DNA from 3 places in the Deinococcus radiotolerans genome. Region 1 is predicted to be linked to each of the others. Evidence: riboswitches for the same ligand, from Rfam matches in the RefSeq annotation. Region 1 holds a riboswitch; each other region holds the start of a gene.
What was found. A riboswitch is a leader RNA that binds a small molecule or an ion and turns the genes downstream of it on or off. The one in region 1 is predicted to bind cyclic di-GMP.
Positions count from the first base shown of each region.

Region 2: another riboswitch for cyclic di-GMP. It lies ahead of IEY63_RS18435 (Ig-like domain-containing protein); the one in region 1 lies ahead of IEY63_RS02710 (glycoside hydrolase family 16 protein).
Region 3: another riboswitch for cyclic di-GMP. It lies ahead of IEY63_RS15895 (Ig-like domain-containing protein); the one in region 1 lies ahead of IEY63_RS02710 (glycoside hydrolase family 16 protein).

Region 1 is NZ_BMPE01000001.1:557,915-565,637, reverse strand. It holds gene IEY63_RS02730 (beta-N-acetylhexosaminidase) at 1-1,968, opposite strand, end outside; gene IEY63_RS02725 (ABC transporter substrate-binding protein) at 2,038-3,276, opposite strand; gene IEY63_RS02720 (N-acetylmannosamine-6-phosphate 2-epimerase) at 3,416-4,102, opposite strand; gene nagZ (beta-N-acetylhexosaminidase) at 4,189-5,667, shown strand; gene IEY63_RS02710 (glycoside hydrolase family 16 protein) at 5,722-6,489, opposite strand; cyclic di-GMP riboswitch class I at 6,502-6,576, opposite strand; gene IEY63_RS02705 (glycoside hydrolase family 26 protein) at 6,774-7,688, opposite strand.
Region 2 is NZ_BMPE01000019.1:19,493-27,215, reverse strand. It holds gene IEY63_RS18455 (response regulator transcription factor) at 1-63, opposite strand, end outside; gene IEY63_RS18450 (sensor histidine kinase) at 60-1,232, opposite strand; gene IEY63_RS18445 (ABC transporter permease) at 1,361-2,182, opposite strand; gene IEY63_RS18440 (ABC transporter ATP-binding protein) at 2,179-3,087, opposite strand; gene IEY63_RS18435 (Ig-like domain-containing protein) at 3,210-3,596, opposite strand; cyclic di-GMP riboswitch class II at 3,659-3,743, opposite strand; gene thrC (threonine synthase) at 4,154-5,596, shown strand; gene IEY63_RS18425 (hypothetical protein) at 5,633-6,262, shown strand; gene IEY63_RS18420 (potassium channel family protein) at 6,292-7,275, shown strand; gene IEY63_RS18415 (DsbA family oxidoreductase) at 7,313-7,723, shown strand, end outside.
Region 3 is NZ_BMPE01000012.1:4,617-12,339, reverse strand. It holds gene IEY63_RS15900 (hypothetical protein) at 581-1,468, opposite strand; cyclic di-GMP riboswitch class II at 2,436-2,519, shown strand; gene IEY63_RS15895 (Ig-like domain-containing protein) at 2,735-4,192, shown strand; gene IEY63_RS15890 (MarR family winged helix-turn-helix transcriptional regulator) at 4,303-4,761, shown strand; gene IEY63_RS15885 (DUF6624 domain-containing protein) at 4,873-5,190, shown strand; gene IEY63_RS15880 (hypothetical protein) at 5,226-5,465, shown strand; gene IEY63_RS15875 (TetR/AcrR family transcriptional regulator) at 5,946-6,551, opposite strand; gene IEY63_RS15870 (dihydrofolate reductase family protein) at 6,581-7,123, shown strand; gene IEY63_RS15865 (hypothetical protein) at 7,419-7,723, shown strand, end outside.

The DNA of each region.
Region 1 (7,723 bases):
CACCGAGCGGATGACCTGATCAGGCTTGGGATTCACCCATTCGAGGACAGGCACGGCGACGCTCAGGCCCTCGCCGGTCACGCCGTTCCAGCCGGGGGCGGGGATCATGCTGGTGGGCGCGGTGTCCGTCCAGGCGCGGATGTGCCGCCCGTACTCCAGCGGCTGCGTGACCTTTGACCCGTCGGCGTACTCGATCTCGTACTGGCCGACCTTCTCGCGGTTGGTGGCGGCGGGCCAGCCGGTGACGTGCAGGAACGCCAGGGCGCGGGCCTTGCGGTTCAGGTCCACCGTGGCGCGCTCGGGCAGGGCCTTGACGCTCGCGCGACTGCCGCGCAGCATCACGGCGCCCCGGACGTCGAACAGGTACGCGCCGAGCCGCTGCACGCCCGGCTTCAGGTTGCGCAGGTCAATGTCCCTGCCCTTCCCGATCCAGCCGCTGCCGTCCTCGTCGGCCAGGGCGCGCGTGACGACAGGGGAGAGGTCCACCGTGGCGCCCGCCTCGGCGCGGTAGGGAGTGGGTTGGTAGAGGTCGCGGTAGCGGAGTTCCGCGTCCTTCACGGGCGGCGCAGCTGGGTTCCAGAAGGCGCCCGCCGCGCGCACGAACGGCGTGCCCTGGTCGGCGTTCCCGTCCCAGATGCTGGGGTTCCCGAAGTACCCGGTCCAGCGGGTCTGGATCATGCCCTGCGCGCCGGTACCCGCGGCGGCCTGCGCGTGGCCTTCCGCGTTGCCCGGGTCGGACCAGCTGGCCCCGAAGGTCGGGAAGCCCAGCTTCTGGATGGTACCCAGCAGGCCGAAACTGTTCCCCGGCGCGTAGTTCCAGTACGCCACCTGCAGGTCCTTCGGCAGGCGGGCGGGCAGCGTGCCGATTACGGCGTCCGCGAAGGCGGTGTCGTGCCAGATCATGCTGTCCACGCCCAGTCCCTTGAGGTAATCGTGGAGTTTCACCACATCGTTCACGAACAGCGTCTCGAACCCCAGGGCCTTGCCGTTCTCGCGGGCGGGGAAGCGGTCGCGGTTGCGCACCTCGTCGTGCCCCAGGTGAATGACCTTCGGCCCAAAGACTTCCACGGCCTCCTTCAGGATCGGGATGATCACGCGGTCGTACGTGGCGGGGTTCAGGGTGTCGTACGCCCACGGGTTCTGACTGTCCGGGTCCTGCCGCAGGTCGAGGTTCTTCCCGCCGTAGAACATCCAGCCTGCGTGCGACAGCGTCTCGATCAGCGGGATGACCTCCAGGCCGTAGCTTCGGGCGAGGTCCGCCACGCGCCGCGCCTCGGCCTTGCTGGCCCCGCCGGGGTGCGCGAAACCCCCGGCCTTCGCCGTGTCCCACTGCACGTAGTTGCTCATGACGAGCACCGCGTTGTACTTCAGGGCGGCCAGCATGGGAATCAGGGTGTCGTTCACGCCCTTGCTGTACTGGTCGAGGTAGATCATCGCCACGCGCTGGCGCAGGGCGGGCGCGTCCGTGATCCGAGCGTAGCGCACGCCGGCGGGCGTCAGGAGCTGCCGCAGGGTCTGCGCGCCCAGGTACGCGCCGCGCGCGTCCGCGCCCACCACGAACGCGCCCCCGTCGTCCACCCACAGCGCGTAGGCTTCCGGTCCACTGGGCGTCAGGCCCGCCGCCTTCGCGCGGGCGGCCAGATCGGCGTCGGCCAGCGTGCCGATCACGATGCTTTTCGCCCCGGCTGCGGCGTCGCCCAGTGTCAGGCCCAGTCTTGTCTTCCACTCGGCCCGCAGGTCCCGCGCGGCCCAGCCCAGTTCCGGCGCCGTCCCCACCACGCGCACACCCAGCCCGCTCAGGGGCAGCGTGCCGTTCGGGAAGGTCGCCGCCTTCGGCTGCGGGACGAGCGCCGCGAAGGGCGTCTGCACACGCGCCTCCACTGTCGGGGTGAGGGTCACGGGCGTCGCCGCCGCGCCCAGGCTCAGGCTGATCAATAGAGGCCCCAGGCCCCAGATTCGCTGTTTCATGTGTCCTCCGAAAGGGGAAGGAGGCGAGTGCAGGATGACCCGCACCGCCTCCCGCTTCCCACGACCCATTTACAGGCTGGCGTTCCAGGCTTTCACGATGTCATCCAGCGCCTGCTTGGCGCTCTTCTGCCCGGCCATCGCAGCCTCGATGTTGTCCTTGAAGACCTTGTTCAACTTGCTGGCGTCCGGGTACACCAGCGTCAGGTCCTTGGCGCGCTTGAGTTCCGTGGACGCCACGAGGCGGCCCTGGCTGACGGCGTCCGCACCGCCCTGCTTGAAGAACTTGTCGGTGCTGGCCTTCACGGTGCTGGGGAAGGTCGTCTTCGTGACCTTGCTGAACTGCAGCTGGTTCACGTCGTTCGTCAGGAACAGCGCGAGCTTCTGCGCCAGCGCCTTGTCGCGCACGCCCTTGGGCACCATGAAGCCCATCAGGCCGGTGTGGATGACGTTCCCGGCGATGTTGATCGGGTACGGCGCCACGCGCGTCTGATCGAAGATCGCCTTGTTGTCGTTCTGCACGCGCAGGATGAACTGCGGGCCCGTGATCAGCATGCCCAGCTTCCCGGCCGAGTACAGCTCGGTCGCGGCCGTGAACCCGCGGCGCATGGTGTCCTCGGGGATGTAGCCCTTCTTGTACAGGTCCACGTACGTCTGGAGCAGCTTGACGTGCTCGGCGCTGTTGAACACGGCCTTGCTGCCGCTCTTGTCGAGGATGGGCAGGCCCGCCTCCTGGAACACGTACAGCATGCTGATCCCGTTGATGTTCGGCATGAAGCCGTACATGCCGGTCTTGTCCTTGATCTGCTTGGCGGCGGCGATCAGCGTCTGGATGGTGCGGGGTGGGTTGGCGGGGTCCAGGCCGGCCTTGCGGAAGATCTCGGTGTTGTACGCCACGACCTTCGGCGCCCAGTACCACGGCACGCCCATGACCTTCCCGTCGTACGTGAAGGTGTCCAGGGGGCTGGCGAAGTACAGCTTCTTCTGCGCGGCGCTCAGGTCCAGGGGCTCCAGCGCGCCCTGCTGCACCAGCTTGACCGTCATGTCGCTGCTGAGGTTCACGGCAGCGGGGGGCCGGCCGGCGGCCACGGACGCCAGCAGTTTCTGCTCCATGGCGGTGGCGGGCACGTCCACCCACTTGAGTTCCACGTTCGGGTTTTCCTTCTCGAACTGCGTGACCAGGCGGTTCATCTCGTCGTTGAACAGAGGTGCGAGGCTGATCGTCCAGAATTCCAGCTGGGTCTTCTGCGCGTGGGCGGCCCCGCCGAGCATCGCGGCGGTGATCAGGGTGGTGAGGACGCGGTGTTTCATGCTTGAACTCCTGGGGTGAGACACGCCGGTGCGCGCGGGAACGGCTCCGGCAGGGGAACTTGAGAAGGATGTGCGCCGAATGTAGCGGTTTTCAGGCCAGCGCGTCTGAGAACCTGAGGGCCTCACTCTCACCACCCCGTCAGCTGGAGCGTTTCGAGCCCACCCCTAGGGCCTGGGCGAACCAGCGGGTCACGTGATCCGGCCGGGTGATCGCGCTGCCCACCACTACCGCGTGCGCGCCGGTCGCCAGGGCCTGCGCCGCCAGTTCCGGCGTGTTCAGACGGCCCTCCGCGATGAACGGCAGCCCCGCCCTGTTCAGGGCGCGCATCAGCTCGAAATCCGGCCCCGCTTGCTGCGGGCTGTGCGGTGTATACCCGCTCATGGTCGTGCCCACGATGTCCGCGCCCGCCGCGTAGGCCGCGTGGGCCTCGGCCAGCGTGCTCACGTCCGCCATGGCCAGCGCTCCGCAGGCGTGCGCCTCGGCAATCAGGTCCGCCACCGCGTACGGGCGGGGCAGGTCCGTGCCGTCGAACGCCACGACGTCCGCCCCAGCCTGGGCCACTGCGCGCACCTCTGCCGGTGTGGTCGTGATGTACACCGGCGAGCCCGGCTGCGCCTGCTTCGTCAGCCCGATCAGCGGCACGTCCGTCAGCGCCCGCACCGCGCGGATGTCCTCCGGGCTGCGCAGCCGCAGGCCACCCGCGCCGCCCAGCAGCGCCGCGCGGCTCATCGCCGCGATGATCCCCGTGTCCCGCATCGGGCTGCCGTCATCCGCCTGCACGCTCACGATCAGGACGCCCCGCAGGCGCATCAGCACGTCATTCACGCCCGACAGCCTACCGGACACCCGGCCGGACTGGTGCACGCCACCGCCAGCGGTGGCCCGGCGCGCGGTGGCGTACCCTGAGCGGCGTGAGCCCAACCCTGCACAGCACCCTGTCCAGCGGCGCGCTGGTGATGGTGGACATCCCCGGCCCCATCCTGGACGACGACACGGCCGAGCACCTGCGGCGGCGCGGCATCCGCAGCGTGTGCCTGTTCCGCAAGAACGTGGAATCTGAATCTCAGCTGCGGACCCTGTGCGCGGACCTGCGCGCCGTGATGGGTGAGCACGCCCTGATCGCCCTGGATCACGAGGGCGGCGCGATCCTGCGCCCGCTGTTCTGGCCGTTCGCGCCCAGCGCCATGAACCAGGGCGCAGCGCGGGACGAGGGACTCACGGAGGACGTGAACGCGGCGCTGGCGCGGCAGCTGCGCAGCGTGGGCATCAACTGGAATTTCGCGCCTGTCCTGGACGTGAACGTGAATCCCGCCAATCCCGTGATCGGCGAGCGGGCCTACGGCGCCGACGTGGACGTGGTGACCCGCATGGGTGGTGCGGCGCTTGCCGGGCACGACCGCGCGGGCGTGGCGGCGTGCGTGAAGCACTTCCCGGGGCATGGGGACACCAGCCTCGACAGTCACCTGGCTCTGCCGCGCGTGGACAAGCCGCGAGAGGCGCTGGACGCCGCGGAGTTCGCGCCGTTCCAAGCGCTGCTGCCGCGCTCGCCCGCCATGATGACCGCGCACATCATCTACCCGGCCCTGGATCCGGAGCGGCCCGCCACGCTGTCCCGCCGGGTGCTGACCGGCCTGCTGCGCGACGAGTGGGGCTTCGACGGCGTGGTCGTCACGGACTCCATGGGCATGAAGGCCATCGACGACCACTACGGCCGGGGCGAGGCGGGCGTGCTGGCCCTGCAGGCTGGCGCGGACCTGGTGATGGCCCTGGGCCGCCGTGAGGCGCAGGACGCCACCCTGGACGCCATTCAGGCCGCGCTGGACCGGGGCGCGCTGGACGCCGCGCAGATGCAGGCCAGCGTGCGCCGGCTGGAGGCCCTGGCTGAGCGTTACCCGGCGCAGGCCGACCCGACCCTGAACCCGATGGATGACGCGCCGCTGCTGGCGGACGCCTGGGCGCGCGGCCTGAGCGCGTACCGGAACCCGGTGGCGCCGGCGCCCGGATCGCGGGTGCTGCTGGTCGCGCAGGCGAAGGTGCCCCGTGAGAATGTCAGCGAGGCCAGCGTGGACGCCCAGACCCTCGCGGATGAACTGCGCGGCGTGTACGACGTGCACCTGCACGCCTTCGAGGACCCCGCCGAGCTGGACTGGGCGGCGCTGCGCGGGCAGGAACGGCCGGTGATCCTGGCGACCACGTCCCGGCACCGGCACGCCGCGCTGCGCGGCGCCCAGCCCGACCTGCACCTGGCGCTGTACAACCCTTACGCGGCGCTGGACGTGGACGCCCCGGCCCTGATCACCTACGGATTCCAGCCAGAGGCGCGCCAGTCGATCCTGTCGTGGCTGCGCGCGGAGCGCCGCGCGACGGGTACGCTGCCCTTCCCCGCGTAAACCGCAAGAGTAACCCCGCCCCTGCATGCTCTGGGGCGGGGCTGCTCTTGTGTGTCAGAAGGCTTCGAACTGGACGGAATCCACGAGCATGTACACGGTGCCCGTCGTGGCCTGTCCGCCCCACCCGGCGCTGTTGGTGGGCCACACGTTCAGCATGATGTGCGCGGGCTGCTGCGGGACGTTCTTGGTGGTCTCCCAGACTTTCGAGCCGTTCAGGTAGTACGTGATGCGGTCGGGGCGCCACTCGTAGGTCATCGTCTGGAAGTTCTGCCCGAAGCTCACGCCGGTGGGCATGACGCTGTAGTCCTTGCTGTTGACGGTGTTCCACACGGCGGCGTTCAGCGTCTTGGGACGGTTTCCCTCGATTTCCAAGTCAATTTCGGTGGCGCTGTTGTCGACGTAGCTGAAGGCGCCGCTGATGTTGCCGCTGAGGACCTTGCCGCTCTTGGTGGGGCTGGCGCTGGTGCTGGCCGCGCGGAAGCGGTAGGTGTACCGGCCGAAGCCGAAGGTCTGGGCGCTCTGCACCTCGGCGGCGCGGGCACACAGGCCGGTCGCGCAGTTCTGCACGTTCAGCGTGAGCAGCAGGTGGCCGTTCTTGACGCTGGCCAGCGACGAGTCGAACGCGCCGGTCAGGCCGGGCTGCTGCCAGAAGCCCGCCCAGCTGGATTTGATCCACTTGCCCGCGTCGAGGGTATCGAAGTTTTCTGACCAGGTGACGCTCGCGGGGCGCAGCGTGGCGGTGGATTCGGGTTTGGTGACGCCGCTGCAGGCGACGAGGCTCAGGCTGAGCAGGGCAGTGAACAGGGTACGGCGAATGAGCATGCTGAATCTCCCTCTGGCGGCCCGGCCAACCCTGTGGGTTCCGTGGCTTTGCGTCACCGTCTTGCAACGGTTTTGCCTTGAGCATTGGGATGCTCTGACTGTCCGGCGAGTTTCGCGAAAACAGTCCTTCAAGGTTCTTACATGAACGCCTCACGTGTCACCCCCATCTGGGGGTGCGCGGCTTTAATAAAAGGGGGTGAGAGGGGGGACGTGGCCTGCACCTCGGCACGCGCCTCAACAGCCCTGGGGCGCCGGTGCAGACGCCGTCAAGGGATTCCGGCGGTTCACTTCACGCAGCGGCGGAAGGCCCCCAGTGCGGCCTCGCTGGTCGTCAATCGCCAGTCCACCCGACCGTCTTTCAGGTGAAACCAGAACGCCCGGCGGATCTTGCCGAAGCCCGGCAGGTCCGCGCACATGTACCGGATCCACGCGGCCTTGCTGCCCCCCTGCTCCACGCTGGACAGTTCGCCCAGCTGCACGGGTTTGCCCACCGCCACGCGCTTGAGCTCCGCGTAGGACGGCCCGAAGGTGTCCCGGAAACTCAGCCAGCGGTTCCAGGGGTTCGTGGTGCCCCAGTTGTAGCCGTCCAGGCCCACTTCATTCACCCACGCTCCGCCGGGGTACAGCGCCTTGTAGGAACTCAGGGCGCCGGGGAAGAGGATATTCGGTGTCCACACCCAGCGGACCGGGGCTTTCTCCGCGCGGAAGACGTTGACCATGTGCCGCCACGCGCGGATGAAGTCGGCGGGCGTGTTGGTGCGGGTCAGCTGGTACGTGCCCCAGTTGCCGTTCATCTCCGGGGCGAACGTGATCTTGACCGTGGCGCCGCCACTGCGGATGTCCCGCGCGAACTTCTTCAGGTAGGCGTCGTGGCGGCCAGAGGCGATGTCACGGTAGGGCACGCCCACGGCAGTCCCATCCGGTTTGCGGATGCGGGGCTGCCAGGAGAGTTCCAGTTCACGCTTCTGTCCCGTGAGTGCCCTGGCGTACTCCCGCTGGAAGGGCACGTTCCAGTCCTGGAACCAGCGGACGGACGTGAAGGTGCAGTTCACCTTGCGTTCCACCGCAGTCAGGACCTCAAGGCTGTTGACCGTCAGGCCGAAAATGCCGCAGCTGGGCAGGCGGGAGCTGGGTGCAGCCTGACTGCTCAGGAGGATCAGCGGTGTCAGGGGCAGCAGGATGGACAGGTAGCGTCTCACGTGTGCCTCATTCTGGCGGCGTGCCCAGTTCCGGC
Region 2 (7,723 bases), on a different contig from region 1:
CAGCAGCGCGGACAGAGCGCCGCGCACCAGCGCCTGATCCTCGGCCAGCAGCACGCGGATCACGCGCGCCCCCGCGCCCCGGCCGGGACGGTCAGGGCCGCGCGCTCGTCCTCGCCGGGCAGCGTGGCCGTCAGGGTGGTGCCGCCCCGCCCGTCGCGCGTCAGGGTGCCCCCGATGGCCCGCAGCCGCTCGCGCATGCCGGTCAGGCCGCTTCCCTCGGGGCCCAGGCCGCCCACGCCGTCGTCGCGGACGGTCAGCTGCCAGCCGCGCCCCTGCGGCACCAGGGTCACGTCCACCGTACGGGCGCGGGCGTGCCTGACGACGTTCGTGACCGCCTCGCGCAGCAGCATCGCGGCGGCCGCCTCGGTCGCGGGCGGCAGGGCGCACAGGGCGCTGCCCACCGTCAGGCGCACCCCGGCGGCGTCCAGCGCCACCTTGGCGCGGGCCAGTTCGGCACTGAGGCCGCTGCCGCGGTAGCCGCTCACGGCGGCGCGCACCTCGCCCAGCGCCTCGCGGCTGATGCGTTCCACCTCGCGGATCTCCTCGGCGGCCCGCGCCGGGTCGCGCCCGGCGAGTTTCCCGGCCAGCTCGCTTTTCAGCACGATCACGCTCAGGGTGTGGCCCAGCAGGTCGTGCAGGTCCCGCGCGATCCGCTCCCGCTCGGCTTCGGCCGCCAGCCGCTCCTGCTCGGCGTGCGCGGCGGTCAGCTGCGCGTCCGCCACCCGCCGCCGGAACGACGCGTGATTCCCGTACGCGGCCACCAGCGTGAACAGCATGTTCGGGGCCAGCCACGCCAGATCCCCCGGCGCGTACGTGCCGTTCCAGAAGGGCAGGATCATCAGCGCGACGTTCAGGATCGCCAGCCACGCGGCCAGTCCCGTGCTGGCCTGGAAGCCGATCATGCTGCCGCCGTAGATCAGGTACGCGCTCGCCCCGCCCGGCGCGAGCGGCAGCAGCAGCGCGTACGTCACGACGCTCAGCGCCCAGCCACCCACGCTCCAGCGCGGGTCCGGGCGGCCCCAGAAGCTGCGCAGGAACACGCCCACGAACACGGTGTTCAGGCCCCAGAACAGCGCCGCCGCGCCCGGCCCGTGCGGCGCGTCCAGGAACGCCTGCACCGGGTAGTACAGGAACGCCAGCCACAGCAGCGGAAACACCTGCCAGAACAGCAGCGTGCGCCCCGATCGGCGCACCTCGTGCGGCACCTGCTGCGCGAAGGGAATGCGGTTCATGAAGCCTCCAGAAGCGGACGGGTGAAGAGTCAGGGGACAGGGGACAGCAGGACGAGGCCGGTCCCCCCCAGGATGCCTGAAACGGGGGGTGCGGGTACCGCTCCTGGCGGCCCGCCTCCCCCCGGTGCTCAGCCCTCGCGGCTCTCGTCGCGTTTCAGGCCCCACGCGGCCAGCGCGCCGAACAAGGCGGCGAAGCCCAGCAGCGCCAGCCAGTGCCCGGCCTCGCCCGCCGTCTGCCCGGCCACCGTGCCGCGCGCCACGGCCCCCAGGTGGTACGCGGGCAGGTACGGCGCGACCTTCTGCACGAACGCGGGCATCTGGTCCAGCGGGGTGAACAGGCCCGACGCGAAGGACATCAGGACACTCACGAGGTTCGCGGTGATCTGCGCGCCGGTCGGCGTGACCAGGAAGCCGATGCTCAGGCCCAGCGCGATCAGCGGCACCATGCCCAGCAGCAGCTTCGCCAGCAGCAGCAGCGCCGTGCCCGCCGGGATGCTCACGCCGCCCGCCACGTGCGCGAAGGTGTACAGCACGCCCAGGCTCAGCGCGCTGAACAGCAGCGCCGCGCCCACCTTCGCCGCGAAGTACACGCCCGCCGGGAGGGGCGACGCCCGCAGCAGCCGCAGCCACCCGCCGGTGCGTTCCAGCGCCACCGCCGACCCGAACGAGAACATGGCCAGGGACAGCAGCGAGTACGCCCCGAAATTCACCAGGATCAGCGGCCCCACCTTCAGGCCCTCCGCCGTGGTCTCGTTCACGGCGCTCAGGCCGAACAGCGCGAAGAACATCACCGGGAAGCCGATGGTGCCCACCGCGAACATCGGGTTGCGCAGCATGCGGCGCAGCTCGGCCAGCACCAGCCCCCCCAGCGCGCGCAGGCGCGGTGCGCGGCGCGCGCCCGTTACCGGGGCGGGCAGGTCGGTGGGCCGGGCAGAGGTCAGGTGGGTCATGCGGTCACGTCCTTCCCGGCGGGTCCGGCCGGGGCGGTCAGCGAGAGGAAGGCGTCTTCGAGGCTGGCGCGCGTGACCTCCAGGTTCGAGAAGGGCACGTCCCGCGCGATCAGAGCGCGCAGCAGCGCCTCGGGGGCGCCCGTGCGCAGCTGCGCGTGCCCCTGGGCGTCCACGCGGACGTCCTCGGCGCCCGGCAGGTGCCGCAGCTCGGCCAGTACCAGATCGGACGTGAAGCTCACGCGCGCCCCGCCCGCCTGCGAGCGCAGCGCCTCTGGGCTACCGTCCGCCAGCACCGCCCCGGCGTTCATGACGACCACCCGGTCCGCGGCGCGTTCGGCCTCCTCCAGGTAGTGCGTGGTGAGCAGGATCGTGCGCCCCGCCGCCTTCAGGGCAGTCACAGCCTCCCAGAACGCCAGTCGGCTCTGGGCGTCCATGCCGGTGGTGGGCTCGTCGATCAGCAGCACCTCGGGATTCCCGACCGCCGCCAGCGCGAACGCCAGGCGCCGCTTCTGCCCACCGGACAGCGCGCCCGAACGGCGGTGCGCCACGCCCTCTAGGTCAGCCAGGGCTAGTGCCTGCGCCACCGGCAGCGGCGCCGGGTAGAACGACGCCAGCAGCGTGACCGCCTCGCGCACGGTCAGCGCGGGTGGCAGCGCGCTCTCCTGCGGCATCGACCCGATCCGGGCGCGTACCACGTCATCGCGGGGGTTGCCGCCCAGCACGCGCACCTGACCCGCGCTGGGCGCCGCCAGCCCCAGCATCAGGTTGATGGCGGTGGTCTTGCCCGCCCCGTTCGGCCCCAGCAGCGCCGTGAGTTCCCCGGCGCGCACACTCAGGTTCAGGTCGCGCAGCGCCGTCACCCGCCCGAAGGTCTTGTTCACACCGCTCAGTTCGATCGCGTTCATGCCCCCAGCGTGCCAGGGCCGCGCGGCGCGCCCCAGTGCCGCCTGTCAGGCGCGCCGGGTGACAGGTGTCATACCGGACGGCGTGGCCAGGGCCGAATCAGGACCAGCGGGTCCGGGCCGCCTTACTGCCCGATGCGGACGTTGAAGTTCTGGGTCTGCTCGGTGACGTTCTGCGCGAGGTCGTACACGCGGACGGTCACGGTGTGCTCGCCGTTGCTGCCCGCCTCGAAGTACTTCGCGTAGGAGTTGTACGCGGTCGGGTCGTCCACGAAAGTCTGCCCGTCGATGATCAGCACCACGCGGGACACGGCGACGTTGTCCTGGGTGGACAGGCGGAAGAACACGTTGCCCTTTTCCCGCAGCGTCTGGGGGTTCATCACCATGGTGACCTTGGGGGCCGTCACGTCGATGTGGCTGTCGGTGGACTGGGAGGTGGTGCTGGGCGTGGCGGGGCCACCGCAGCTGGTGGCCAGCACCGCGATCAGTGCAGACAGAAGAAATGCGCGCATGGGGTACTCCTCCTGCGAGGGGTCGCAGTTGGTGGGTCCAGCGTCCAGCCGGGCTGGAACACTGGTCGAAAAGCCGGTCGCACCACTGGCTCCACGTGTCCCAGGTGCCCGCATACAGGACCACGCTTCGTCGCCTCTTCTCGCCCGTTGTCTCCGTAGCGAGTGAGGTCATGATGGCGGCCGCTGCCCTTCGCACCTGTCACACGTCCCCGCATGAACCGTTCCTGAGTGACCCACACGCACAGCCCCGCGCGGACCTCCACCGTCTGGCCCGGGGGCCTGCGGGGATGGACCGGCGTGCCCTGCGTCTGGGACGGCTTCCGCCTGGGCTGGCCAGGCCGCCAGCGCCGGCCGGACAGGGCCCCGACCCGCCGGACGTGGGCGCCCGGTCAGGACGGAGGCGCCCAGTAACAGTTCTGTCAGAATCCGCCGCCCCGCCAGATGAAGACCGCGTGGACGGGGTGGTCAGTGCCCTAGTGCGCGCGCGGCGGTGCAGCGGGCGCCGCCGCTAGAGTGACGGCACGCAAGTCGCCCACCGCGTGGGCGCGGGAGGATGCATGAAGTACGTTTCCACGCGCGGCGCGCGCGACCTCGGGTCCTTCTCGGACGTGCTGCTCTCGGGCCTCGCCCCGGACGGCGGGCTGGCGATGCCCGAGTCGATTCCCACAGTCACGCCTGAGCAGCTGGCCGCGTGGCGGGACCTCAGCTACGCGGACCTCGCCTACGAGGTGATGCGCCCCTTCATCACGGACATCCCCGAAGCGGACCTGCGCGCCCTGCTGCGGAGCACGTACACGCAAGAGGTCTTCCACAGCCCCGAGATCACGCCCCTGACCCCGCTGGGCGAGACGGGTCCGGACGGGGGCGGCCTGTACCTGCTGGAACTGTCAAACGGGCCGTCCCTGGCGTTCAAGGACATGGCCATGCAGTTCCTGGGGCAGGTGTTCGAGTACGTTCTGGAACGCCGCGACGAGCGGCTGAACATCCTGGGCGCCACCAGCGGCGACACCGGCTCGGCGGCCGAGTACGCCATGCTCGGCAAGGCGCGCGTGAACGTCGTGATGCTCTCCCCGCACGGCCGCATGAGTGCCTTTCAGCAGGCGCAGATGTTCAGCCTCCAGGAGCCGAACATCTTCAACCTGGCCGTGGAGGGCGTCTTCGACGACTGTCAGGACCTCGTGAAGGCCGTGAACGCCGACGCGGACTTCAAGGCCCGCTACGACATCGGCGCGGTGAACAGCATCAACTGGGCGCGGGTGCTCGCGCAGGCCGTGTACTACTTCAAGGCGTACCTCGCCCTGAACCTCCCCGCCGGGGCAGAGGCCGACTTCAGCGTGCCGTCCGGGAACTTCGGGAACGTGTTCGCCGGGTACCTCGCCAAATCCATGGGCCTGCCCATCGGGCAGCTGCTCGTCGCCAGCAACGAGAACGACGTCCTGCACGACTTCTTCAGCGGCGGCACCTACCACGTCCGCCCCGCCGACCGGGTCGCGGTGACCAGCAGCCCCAGCATGGACATCGGCAAGGCCAGCAACTTCGAACGCTACCTGTACCTGATCGCCGGAGCGGACGCCGTGCAGACGCGCAGTTGGTGGGACGAGGTCGGCCAGAGCCGCCCCGTCGCCCTGAGTGGCACCCCTCACTGGGACGCCGTGCAGGCCAGCGGCTTCCGCAGCGGACGCAGCACCCACGCCGACCGCCTGCGCACCATCCGCACCGTCTTCGAGACGTATGGCCGCCTGATCGACCCGCACACCGCCGACGGTGTCCTCGTCGGGCAGGCCTACCAGCGGCCCGGCGTGCCCATGATCTGCCTGGAAACCGCCCTGCCCGCCAAGTTCGAGGAGACCGTACAGGCGGCCGTGGGGCAGACCCCAGGGCGCCCCGCCCGCTTCGACGGCATCGAGCAGGCCCCCAAACGCTTCCAGGTGATCCCCAACGACGTGCAGACCCTCAAGGACTTCATCGCGGCGAACCTCACCCCGAAAGAACCCGCCTGACGGGAACCCCGCGCACCGCACCGCGTACCCTGAGGCGTGCCGCGATTTCTGCTGCGTGACCTGAAGGGCCTGGGCTTCATCCTGCTGGTGGTGTACGGCGCGCTGAGTCGGGACCTGCTGCCCCGAGCCGTGTGGCTTTCACTGAACATTCCCGGTGGGGTGGCGATGGTCGCGGCAGGCCTGTGGCTGATTTGGATGGGCCTGCGCGCCCGCCCGGAGCAGTGGACCGGCACCTGGCCGCTGGAGGACGGTGTCGTGACCGGCCACCGGGTGGTGCAGGGGTTCGGGCTGGGCTGGTGGCTCAGTGGGAACAGTTCGGCGCGGGTCGCCGTGACCCTGGACCTGCCCGGTGGCCGCGTGGCGGAGGTGCAGCCCCGGGCCCTGAACGCCGTGATGCTGCCCCGTCCGCAGCCCCGTCCGCCCCTGTGCGACCTGGATGACCAGGGGGACCGCGCGGCGCTGCGGGCGGCGCAGGCGCTCGTGCCGATCGGGACGCCGCTGACCGTGCGCATGGATCCTGGTAGGAAATTGAACCGGCGCGGCCTCCTTGAAGCCCGACTGGACGTGCCGCCATACCGGTCCTGGATGCGCTGGCTGCTGGGGGCTTTCGGGGCGGTGCTGAGCGCCGGCACGGCCTATCTCATGTTCAGCGCGATCACCCGCTGACCGGACCGCTGCGCGCCTACACTTGAGGCATGACCCGCCGCCCCGCCGTGCTGCTGGCCCTGATCGCGGGGCTGGTGGTGTCGGGCACGGTGGGCTACCGGGTGCTGGAGGGCTGGTCGTGGCTGGACTGCCTGTTCATGACGGCCATGACCCTGACGACCGTGGGGTACGGCACGCCGGGCGACCTGCACGCGGACGGCAAGGTGTTCAGCGTGGTGCTGATGCTGGTGGGGATCGGGTTGATGCTGTACCTGCTGACGCTGCTGGCCGAGACGATGCTGCGGACCGTGACGGACCCGGGCGCGGCGCGGCGGCGGCGGGAGAGGAGGATCATGGGTTTGAAGGATCACACGATCGTGTGCGGGTACGGGCAGGTGGGCGAGGCGGTCAGCGTGGCGCTGCGGGGCGCGCGGCGCGAGGTGGTCGTGATTGACCACCGCCCGGAGCACCTGGAGTGGGCGCAGACGCAGGGGCTGCACACCCTGGTCGGGGACGCGACCGACGAGGACGTGCTGCGCCGCGCGGGCATCGAGCGGGCGGCGTCGCTGGTCACGGTGATCAACAGCGATCCCAGCAACCTGTACGTGGTGCTGTCCGCCAGGGGATTGAACCCGGGCGTGCGGGTGATCGCGCGGGCCAGTGACGAGTCCGCAGCCCGCAAGATGCGCCGCGCCGGGGCGGACGAGGTCGTGAATCCGTACCAGCTGAGCGGGAACCGGATCGCGGCGATGATGCTCGCGCCGCGCCTGAGCCGCCTGCTGAGCGGGGACGTGATCAGCGAGCACTTCACGATCCGCGAGCTGAGTGTGCCGCCCGCCCTGGTGGGCCGCACGGTGGCGGACCTGGGCCGTGAGACGGGCGCGCTGGTCGTGGCGATCTGGCGGGACGGGCAGCCGCTGCGCAGCCGCGCCGAGGACGTCCTGCGCGCCGGGGACGCGGTGCTGGTCGCCGGGGCGGTCGCCGAGGTGGAGGCCGTGGAGGCTGGCCCGCTGGGTGGAGTGCAGCCCGCGTGACGTTTGCCGGGCGGTGCGCGGGTGTACGGTGCCCCGCATGACCCAAGCGACCGAGCTGTACTTCGATTTCCTGTGCCCCTACGCCTGGCGTGGCGTGGAACTCGCCGCGGTGTTGCGCGCGGAGGGCGAGGACTTCACCCTGCGGCACTTCTCGCTGGTGGAGGGCAACCACGCGGACAACGCCAGGGACCTGACGTGGCGGATCACGGAGCAGACGCTGGACGCCCCGGAGGGCGAGGGGTATATGAAGTACCAGACGCCCAGCCTGCGCGCGTTCCTGGCGTCCCACGCGGCGGCCCTTCAGGGCGAGGCGGCACACTGGGCGTTCACGCTGGCCCTGTTCCGCGCGCACCACGAGCGCAGGGAGCCCCTGAGTGACGCCGCCATTCACGTCGCCGCGCAGGAGGCGGGTCTGGATCAGGCAGCCTTCGCGGCCGCCCTGGCCGAG
Region 3 (7,723 bases), on a different contig from region 1:
GAGCGGCGCGCGCATGGGCCCGCTCGCACGCCGTTCTTCACCCCGGCCGCAGACCCGTCCCGGAGCTGCACGGTTCGCTGGGGTCATGCCGGCGGTAAGCGCAGTGGCCCTGCGGATCAGGTGGACGGCGTCACCGGTGTCCGTGGCGGTGCCCGGTGAGGGCTCGGCCGTCTCTGCAACCGGCACCCGAGCCGGTCTGGTGGCCGCGACGCTTGGGGGACACCGCGCTTCTGCTGCCGGGCCCTGCCCGCCCGACATCCTGACCGGGACCGCGGCATCGAGGCGGCCTGCCGTTGCCCCATCGGTCAAGGTGGGCGGACACCGTGATCTGCTCGTCCACCTCGTGCTGTCCCCGCGCAGGTGGACGGTCTGGCTGGTGCGGGCCGCCCTGCCCCTGCGGCCGGGCAGGACCGCCTGCCGATCAGGACTGCTGCCCATGGGTGACTGCGTGGGTCTCCAGGCGTTCAATCTGTCCACCGTCACCCCGTGCTGGCGTGGCGCGCAAGCGGGCCGGCCGTCAGCGCCCCGTGTATGACAGTGGGGCGCTGACGGCCTTGCGTGTCAGCTGTCGCGGGGCTTGTCAGCCCCGGTTGAGCGGCGGACCGGAGATGGGCGCGAAGCCCATGAGCGGCGCCGCCTGCTGCACCACCGCGTACATGGCGATGCCCTGGGCGTAACTCACGCTGACGCTCTGGAAGGTGGCCGTGTCCGTCCCGGCGACGCGGATCCAGGCGCTGAAGCTGGCGGTGACGTTCAGCGTGGTGTCATCGGCCGCGCCACGCGCCGTCACGTTCACGCCCACCTTGCTGCCCGCCCCGTTGAGGACACCGTCGGTTGGGCTCCCGAGGCTGTAGGTGACCGCGCTGATGTCGCTGGTGGGCACGGTCGCGGACGCGCCGTTCACGCCCGCCGTTTTGGGACTGAGGGCCAGGTTGACGGTGCTGTCGGTGAACAGCTGGGGGACGTTCTCGGTGGGGGCCAGGACGCTGCTGGCCGGGTCCATGACCGCGTGCGCGGTCAGGCGGACGCTGCCCCCGGTGGTGGTGAGGGTACCGGCGTTCTCGGCAGCGGGGCCATATGCGAGGAGGGTGGCGTTGGTGGCGTCGTCCTTGACGGCGTTCTCGAAGGTGTAGGTGCCGGAGGGGAGCAGCAGCGTGCGGCGGAACAGGTTGCCGCTGTTGAGTTCGACCGTGGCTGCGCCGGTGCCGGTGGGGTCGTAGGTGGTGCCGTTGAACGTGACGACCTGGCCGGAGTCGTCACGTACGGTGACGACGACGTGGCGAGCCGGAGCGTCACTGGTGAGGCCGAGGCCACCGAGGTCCTGGGGGGCGGCGCCCACCATGAATCCAGTGGCGCTCAGGCGCAGTTCGGTAAGCGGACTGGCGGTGGGTGTGGCGGTGCTGTGCCCGCAGGACGCAAGGAGTAGGGCGAGGGATGGACACGCGAGAGCAGAGACGGTGCGGCGCATGGAGACTCCTGTCCAGGAGCGTCGGGGCGCCTGGTGAATACGGGTGGACGGCTGAGCCTCCCTGGCCCGGGTCGGGAAGGCCTGGGCGAGCGCACCGGGAGGAATGGTGAAGAACTTCATTCTTGCCTCATACTCTGCTGGCTGGCGGGTCACAGCGTCCTTACACGCGGCGCACCCGACCAGATGAGCGCGGCAGGAAAGCGCCTATCGGCAGCGGTGGCCTCGCCCCTCACGTCACCAAACGCTGAAAGCGGGGAAACGGCGACCTTGTGTGGGCTTCTCACTGTTCATCCCGGGCGGTGCTCGAGGAAGGGGGCTACTGGCGTGTACACCGAGTCAGTTGTCAGGCCCGATATGATGACGACTGCATTACTACAGCAGCCCGCCTGGCCGTGCCCAGGATCGAAATGGACACCTTGGCGCTGAACCTAGACACTGAAGCGCACGGCCAGATGAACTGCGTCTCCCTGCAGCACCTCGCGGTGCACCTGGGCGTGACGGTGACCTGCTTCATGACGACCGCGCCGGAAGAAGGCCTCACGTGTCATGCGCGGACCCTGCATGAGAGCGGCCGGGCTGGTCCCCGTGAGCCGCGAGGTGCTGCGGCAGCGGGGGTTGAACGGTACCCGGTCAGCCCTGGCATATCGGCTCCGGGCCGCTGGCCTGGGCCTGTTGCTCCGGGCCACGCGGCAGGCGGTGACGCGGGTGGTCGGCGTGTGGCGCCAGAAGGAGGAGCGTCGGGATATTCGACTGCCGGACGGCGTGTCCTGGCGTGGCCCTGGGCGTCCGGTCAACGTTGCCCACCATCGAGGCGGCGCCTGGCTTCCACGCGTGCGTTGTGGTCAGCAGGATGGCAGGGCAACTCAGGGAAGGGCCCACTGCAGACTCATGGAACCATCTCACGTTGTAAGGTTTCTGTGAAATGACCAGCCGCAGAGTATGAGGCACAGGTGAATTTTTAAACAGCAACCTGATGCGAGGCGATGATGTCGGGCCCTTACCCGGGCACCTTGGTCCGACTGAGCCAGTGGTGCGCCCACCGCAGCGTCTCCCCGTCCACGGCCCCCGGGTCGAGTTCTTTCCGCTGGCGTGCCTGCACACCGGCCTGGAGTCCTGACGCGTTCCTTCCTGCCGCCCCTGCCGAGGCTCTTAACGCTGCGCTAACGACACATTCACTAAGTTGCCTGCGTTCGACCGCGCCCACCGCGCATCACACCACGCCTTTCACGCACGGCCCCTTCCCCGGAAGGCGCCACAGGAGCACCCATGCGTTCAGTCCTCAACACCACCCTTGCCCTGACCACCCTCACCCTGGCCCTCGCGTCCTGCGGCCAGCGCGCCGTCACCCCCACCGCCAAAGGACCCCTCATGAAGGTCGAGGTCAGCGCGCCCGCCTTCGCAGGGCAGGGCCTCGGCGCACAGGGCCTCACCGGCGACGCCCCCGCCCGCCACTACGACGTGACCGTCCGCGACAGCGCCGGCAAGACCGTCACCTTCAACGGCACCACCTACGACCCCACCGGCACCGGCGCCACCACCCTGACCCTGAACAGCGCCAACAGCTACCACCGCCTCCTGCTCCTCCCCAAAGGGGACTACACCTTCGAAAACAAGGTCAAGGACGACGCGACCAGCGCCACCCTCCTCGCGTACGGCCCCGCCGCGGAGAACGCCGGCACGGTCGACAAGAACAACACCGTCATCCGCATCAAATCCCACGCGGTGTACGACGCGGCCACCAGCACCCTGGCACCCAGCCTGAGCATGAACGAGCTGTACACCGACACGACGTTCAACCTCAGCCTCAACCTGAAAACCGCACCCGTGAACAGCGGCGCGTCCGCCACCGTCCCCACCAGCGACATCGGCCCCGTGACCTACACCCTGGGTAACGTCAGCGACGGCGTGCTGAACGGCGCGGGCAGCAAGATCGGCGTGAACGTCACGTCGCGCGGTACGGACACCGACAGTGAACTGAACGTCACCGCCACCTTCCAGGCGTGGGTGCAGGTCGCCGGCACGGACACCGCCAGCTACCAGACGGTCAGCGAAAGCTTCGCCAAGCAGATCCAGACCAACGGGCTGACCACCGACACGGTCATGCCCACGCTGACCTTCGCGACCGCCTCGGCCTCGACGGGCGCCGCGCTGAACCTGACCGGTACGGTCGGGGACGACCAGGGCGTGCAGAACGTCCGTGCGTACGTGGACGGCAACCTCGTGGCCAGCAACAACCCCGCCGAGCAGAGTGGCGGCGTCGCGGCCCTGACCGGCGACAGCCAGGGCAACTGGACGGCCGCGTGGACGCCCGCCAAGGACGGGGACTACAGCGTCGTGGTGATCGCGGAGGACACCAGCGGCAACGAAACCCGCGCTGAGCAGACCATCACCGCCACCACGCCCACCGGCGTGACCTACAACATCACGCCCGCCTACGACTGGAACACCAACGCCGTCACATTTATGGCCGGGCAGGTCAACACCTTCAAGGTGCACTGGGACGGCAGCTACAGCTACATGCACGTCTGGATGTCGGTCCTGAGCGGCCCCGGTGACTTCACCGCCACGCTGACCGCCCCTGACGGCTCCAACCAGCCGATTTTCTACGGCGGTAACAACACCGGCTACATCGAATTCGGCGACCAGTACCAGCCTGGCGACTACACCATTACCATGGTCAGCAACAGCGACGCTGTGATTGACGTTCAGGCACACCTGCACTAAGCACGCAGCGTCCTGGTCCACAGCCCCCACCATCTGGTGGGGGCTGTTCATGAGCACCACGGACGCGACCTGCTCACCCTGTCGTTCGCGCCAGCCGGGAGGGTCGGCGCATGTCGGTCGACTCATCCCTGTCTTCCCGCACCGAACGGCGCTCGGCAGACCTCTCCACCCTGGTCGTGCGGCTCGCCCATGACCTGCACGTGCACCTTGCCGCGAAGGTCGCCTCGTCCGCGCTGAGCGTGGAGGCCGTTCATCTGCTCGCGGCCATTCAGGCGTCGCCAGGGCTCACGTTGAAGGCGCTGAGCGCCCGCCTCCGGTTCATCGGGGACCTGACCGAGCTCCTCGCGGACCTGACCGCGCAGGGGCTCATCACGCGGCGCATGGACAGTGCGGTGCTCACCGATGCGGGTCAGCTGGCGCTGCGGCGTCCACTGGCCCGTATGACCGCCCGGCAGACCTCGCTGTTCGCGCACCTCAGCGCCACGGAACAGGCCCGACTGGCGGCCCTGCTCCGCAAGGCACTGGACCGCCCGCAGCTCTTCGGTGCACCTCCCGTACAGGCGTCATGACGGACCCTGTGCCGACTCCAGCTGACCTGAGCCGGTGGACCGCCGCGCGACGCTGGTTTGAGGCGCACCTGACCTGAGTGGTGCGGCGGTTCACGTCGTAAGGCGACGTCGGTGAACCTGCCCTTGGACGCGTGGTTGCTCGCGCAGCACGCCGACCAGGCGCTGATGGTGCAGGCATGCGTGCTGGACCTGATCACGCAGCAGCGTAGCACCCTCCGGGAAGCGCAGCACTTCGCGTATCTCACGGACCGGGTGCGGCTTGGCCGTGGGGAGTCGCAGGTGTACGGCACGCAGGTGCATTACGGCGGCGTGCAAAACAGAGCCTCCCCGATCCGCCTGGACGATCCCACCAGGGTCGACCAGCGCCGCGCGGCGGTTGGTCTCGAGCCGCTCGCGGACTACCTCAAGCGGTTCGAGCGGCGCCGGTGAGTCCGCCAGCGGCAGACGAGCAGTCAGGAGAGGCCATGGATGACCACAGCGAACTCACGCGCAAACCGACTCCTTGCTCACTGCGGGAGCGCCTGCACGCGAACCGCCTGCTGCGGGGCGTGGGGAACGCGGCTGTCGCGGTGAACGGTCTGCTCGGGCAGGGCAGCCCCCCGCCACTGATCCTGCCGCCCGCTGAGGAGCGTCGTGCGCCACCACTGCCCGACACGGACGAGTTTGCCGCCGCATTCCGGGAGGTGCGCCAGCTCATCAAGTGAGACGAGACCTGAGGGACCGACGTCCGCCCGCCACGGGTTCTGGCCAGCACCCGCGGCGGGCGCGGCACACCGTATTCGTTCTGCCCTCGATCCAGCCCACTGCGCCGGGTCATGATGGGAGCATTGTTCACAGGGGCCCTCCCGGCTCACGATGGGCGCAGCTGACCGGAGAGGACGGAATGCTGAGCCGGGCGTACAGTTTGGCGTCCCACGTGCCCTGAGGCCCACTCGGCCGACACAGATCCACGAACTGCTCCGTCGGCTGATCGGCGTCCGCAGAACCCCCTGCACTTCTGGTCGTCCTGTGAATACCGTGAGGCCTGATCGTCCTCCTGACCCTGGTGGGGCCGCCCGCCACCCGTGGCCGAGGGCAGCAGGTGGCGGTGCAGAGCCCAGCGTCGGATGACGATCCCCAGTGGACATGGCGCGCCGCTGCAGGCCGGATCAGTGGGCGGCGAGCGCGCGGTGCGGTGCGGTGGATCAGCTTCGACGCTCGCTGGACTGCTGGTGATGCATGCCCGCCGCGATCAGGCGAACGCCGGTCCGCCAGACCTGACCTGCCACCTGCCCGGCCAGCATGACCCCATGCAGATAATCCACCAGGACGTGGCCCGCCTCGGACACGGCCGTGCGGGGGAGATTCAGCGGTGCGGTGGCCTGCGCGAACAGCCGGTCAAAGTGGGCCATGACGGCCTGGGCCGGCACGTGGCCGGCGATGATGTCGACGGTCAGCCCGGGGTACCGCTCGATGGCCGCCACGTAGTGTCCTGCGAGCGTCTCCAGGCGCTTCACCAGGTCATCTTCGGGCTGGAAATCGGCCTCAGTCAGGTCCAGTTGGCTGAAAGCAGAGTGAACGGCCGCGGCGAGAAGGGCCTGCTTGTTGGGGAAGTAGTGGTAGAGCGCCATGGGATCAGTCTTCAGGTGCCGGGCCAGTGCGCGCAGGGAGAACGTGACTGTTCGGGACTCCAGCAGGGTCAGGGCGGCCTCGAGGATGGCCGCCTCGGTCAGCGCGTTGCCGGTCCTGGGGCGACCGCGATTGCGGAGGGCTGGGCGGTTCTGTCCGTCTCCTGTGGCGTGCGGCACCATGACCTAATTCTACGATGTAGAATTAGGTCATGACGCCTGCCCTGCGTGTCAGCGTGTTTCTCGGCATCAGTCTCGACGGCTACCTGGCCCGCGAGAACCACAGTCTCGACTGGCTCAGCATCGTTCAGACCGACCCACCGGAAGACACGGGGTACTCCAGTTTGATGGCGTCTGTAGACGTCATGGTGCTGGGCAGAACCACCTACGACGTGGTGACCACTTTCCCCGAGTGGCCTTTTACGGGCAAGCGCGTCGTGGTCCTGACGAGCCGGCCACTTCTGGCCCGCCACGGCGAGGAGACCTTTGACGGCGAGCTCAGCGATCTCGTGCAGCAGGTCCGGCTGGCCGGACACCATCACATCTACCTCGACGGCGGTCACGTTGTTCGTCAGGCCCTTCAGGCCGGCGTGGTGACCCACCTGACCTTCTCTTGGCTGCCGATCATGCTCGGCTCTGGTATTGCCCTGTTCAGCCGCACCCTCACTGAACAGCAGTGGCAGCTGACCAGCAGCCAGGCGTTCCCAAGCGGCCTCGTGCAGGCCAGCTATGTCGTGGCGGCACACCCACGCTGAGCATCACGGTGGCGTCCACCTCCACGGCGGCATCACCGTCCGACCGTTCAGGCGGCCCTGGAGACGCCGTGGGCAGCACGACCCCGCCCAAGCAGCACCCACGGGACGCATCGGTCGATGCTGGAGCGTGCCTCACTCGGTGCCGACCACGCGGGCCTTCCATGGGCCAAACCACTGGTGCGTCGGCTGGTGATTCGGGCGCGCGGGCTGGCTTGAGGGACAGACCGCCCGCGGCCCTCCACGACGCCCTGTCAAGTAAGCTTGACATACCGGCGTACCCGCGCCATGATCAGGCATGACAAACAAACTTGACAGCACGGCGCCGTCCACCGGCGACCGGACCCGCGCCCGCACCTACGCCCGCGAGTTCTGGCCCGGCATCCTCGGCTACCTGATCATCCTGGCGGCCGTGATCACCTGGGGGGACCTCAAAGGCCACAGTGCGTGGCGCTTCCTGTGGGCCATCCTGCCGGTGCTGCCACTGCTGCTGGTCATCCGCGCCAGCGTCCGACACCTGGGACGCAGCGACGACTACCAGCAACTGATCCTCCTGCGCGGGCTGGGTGTGGGCTTCGTCGTGGCCATGGCCACCTCCATCAC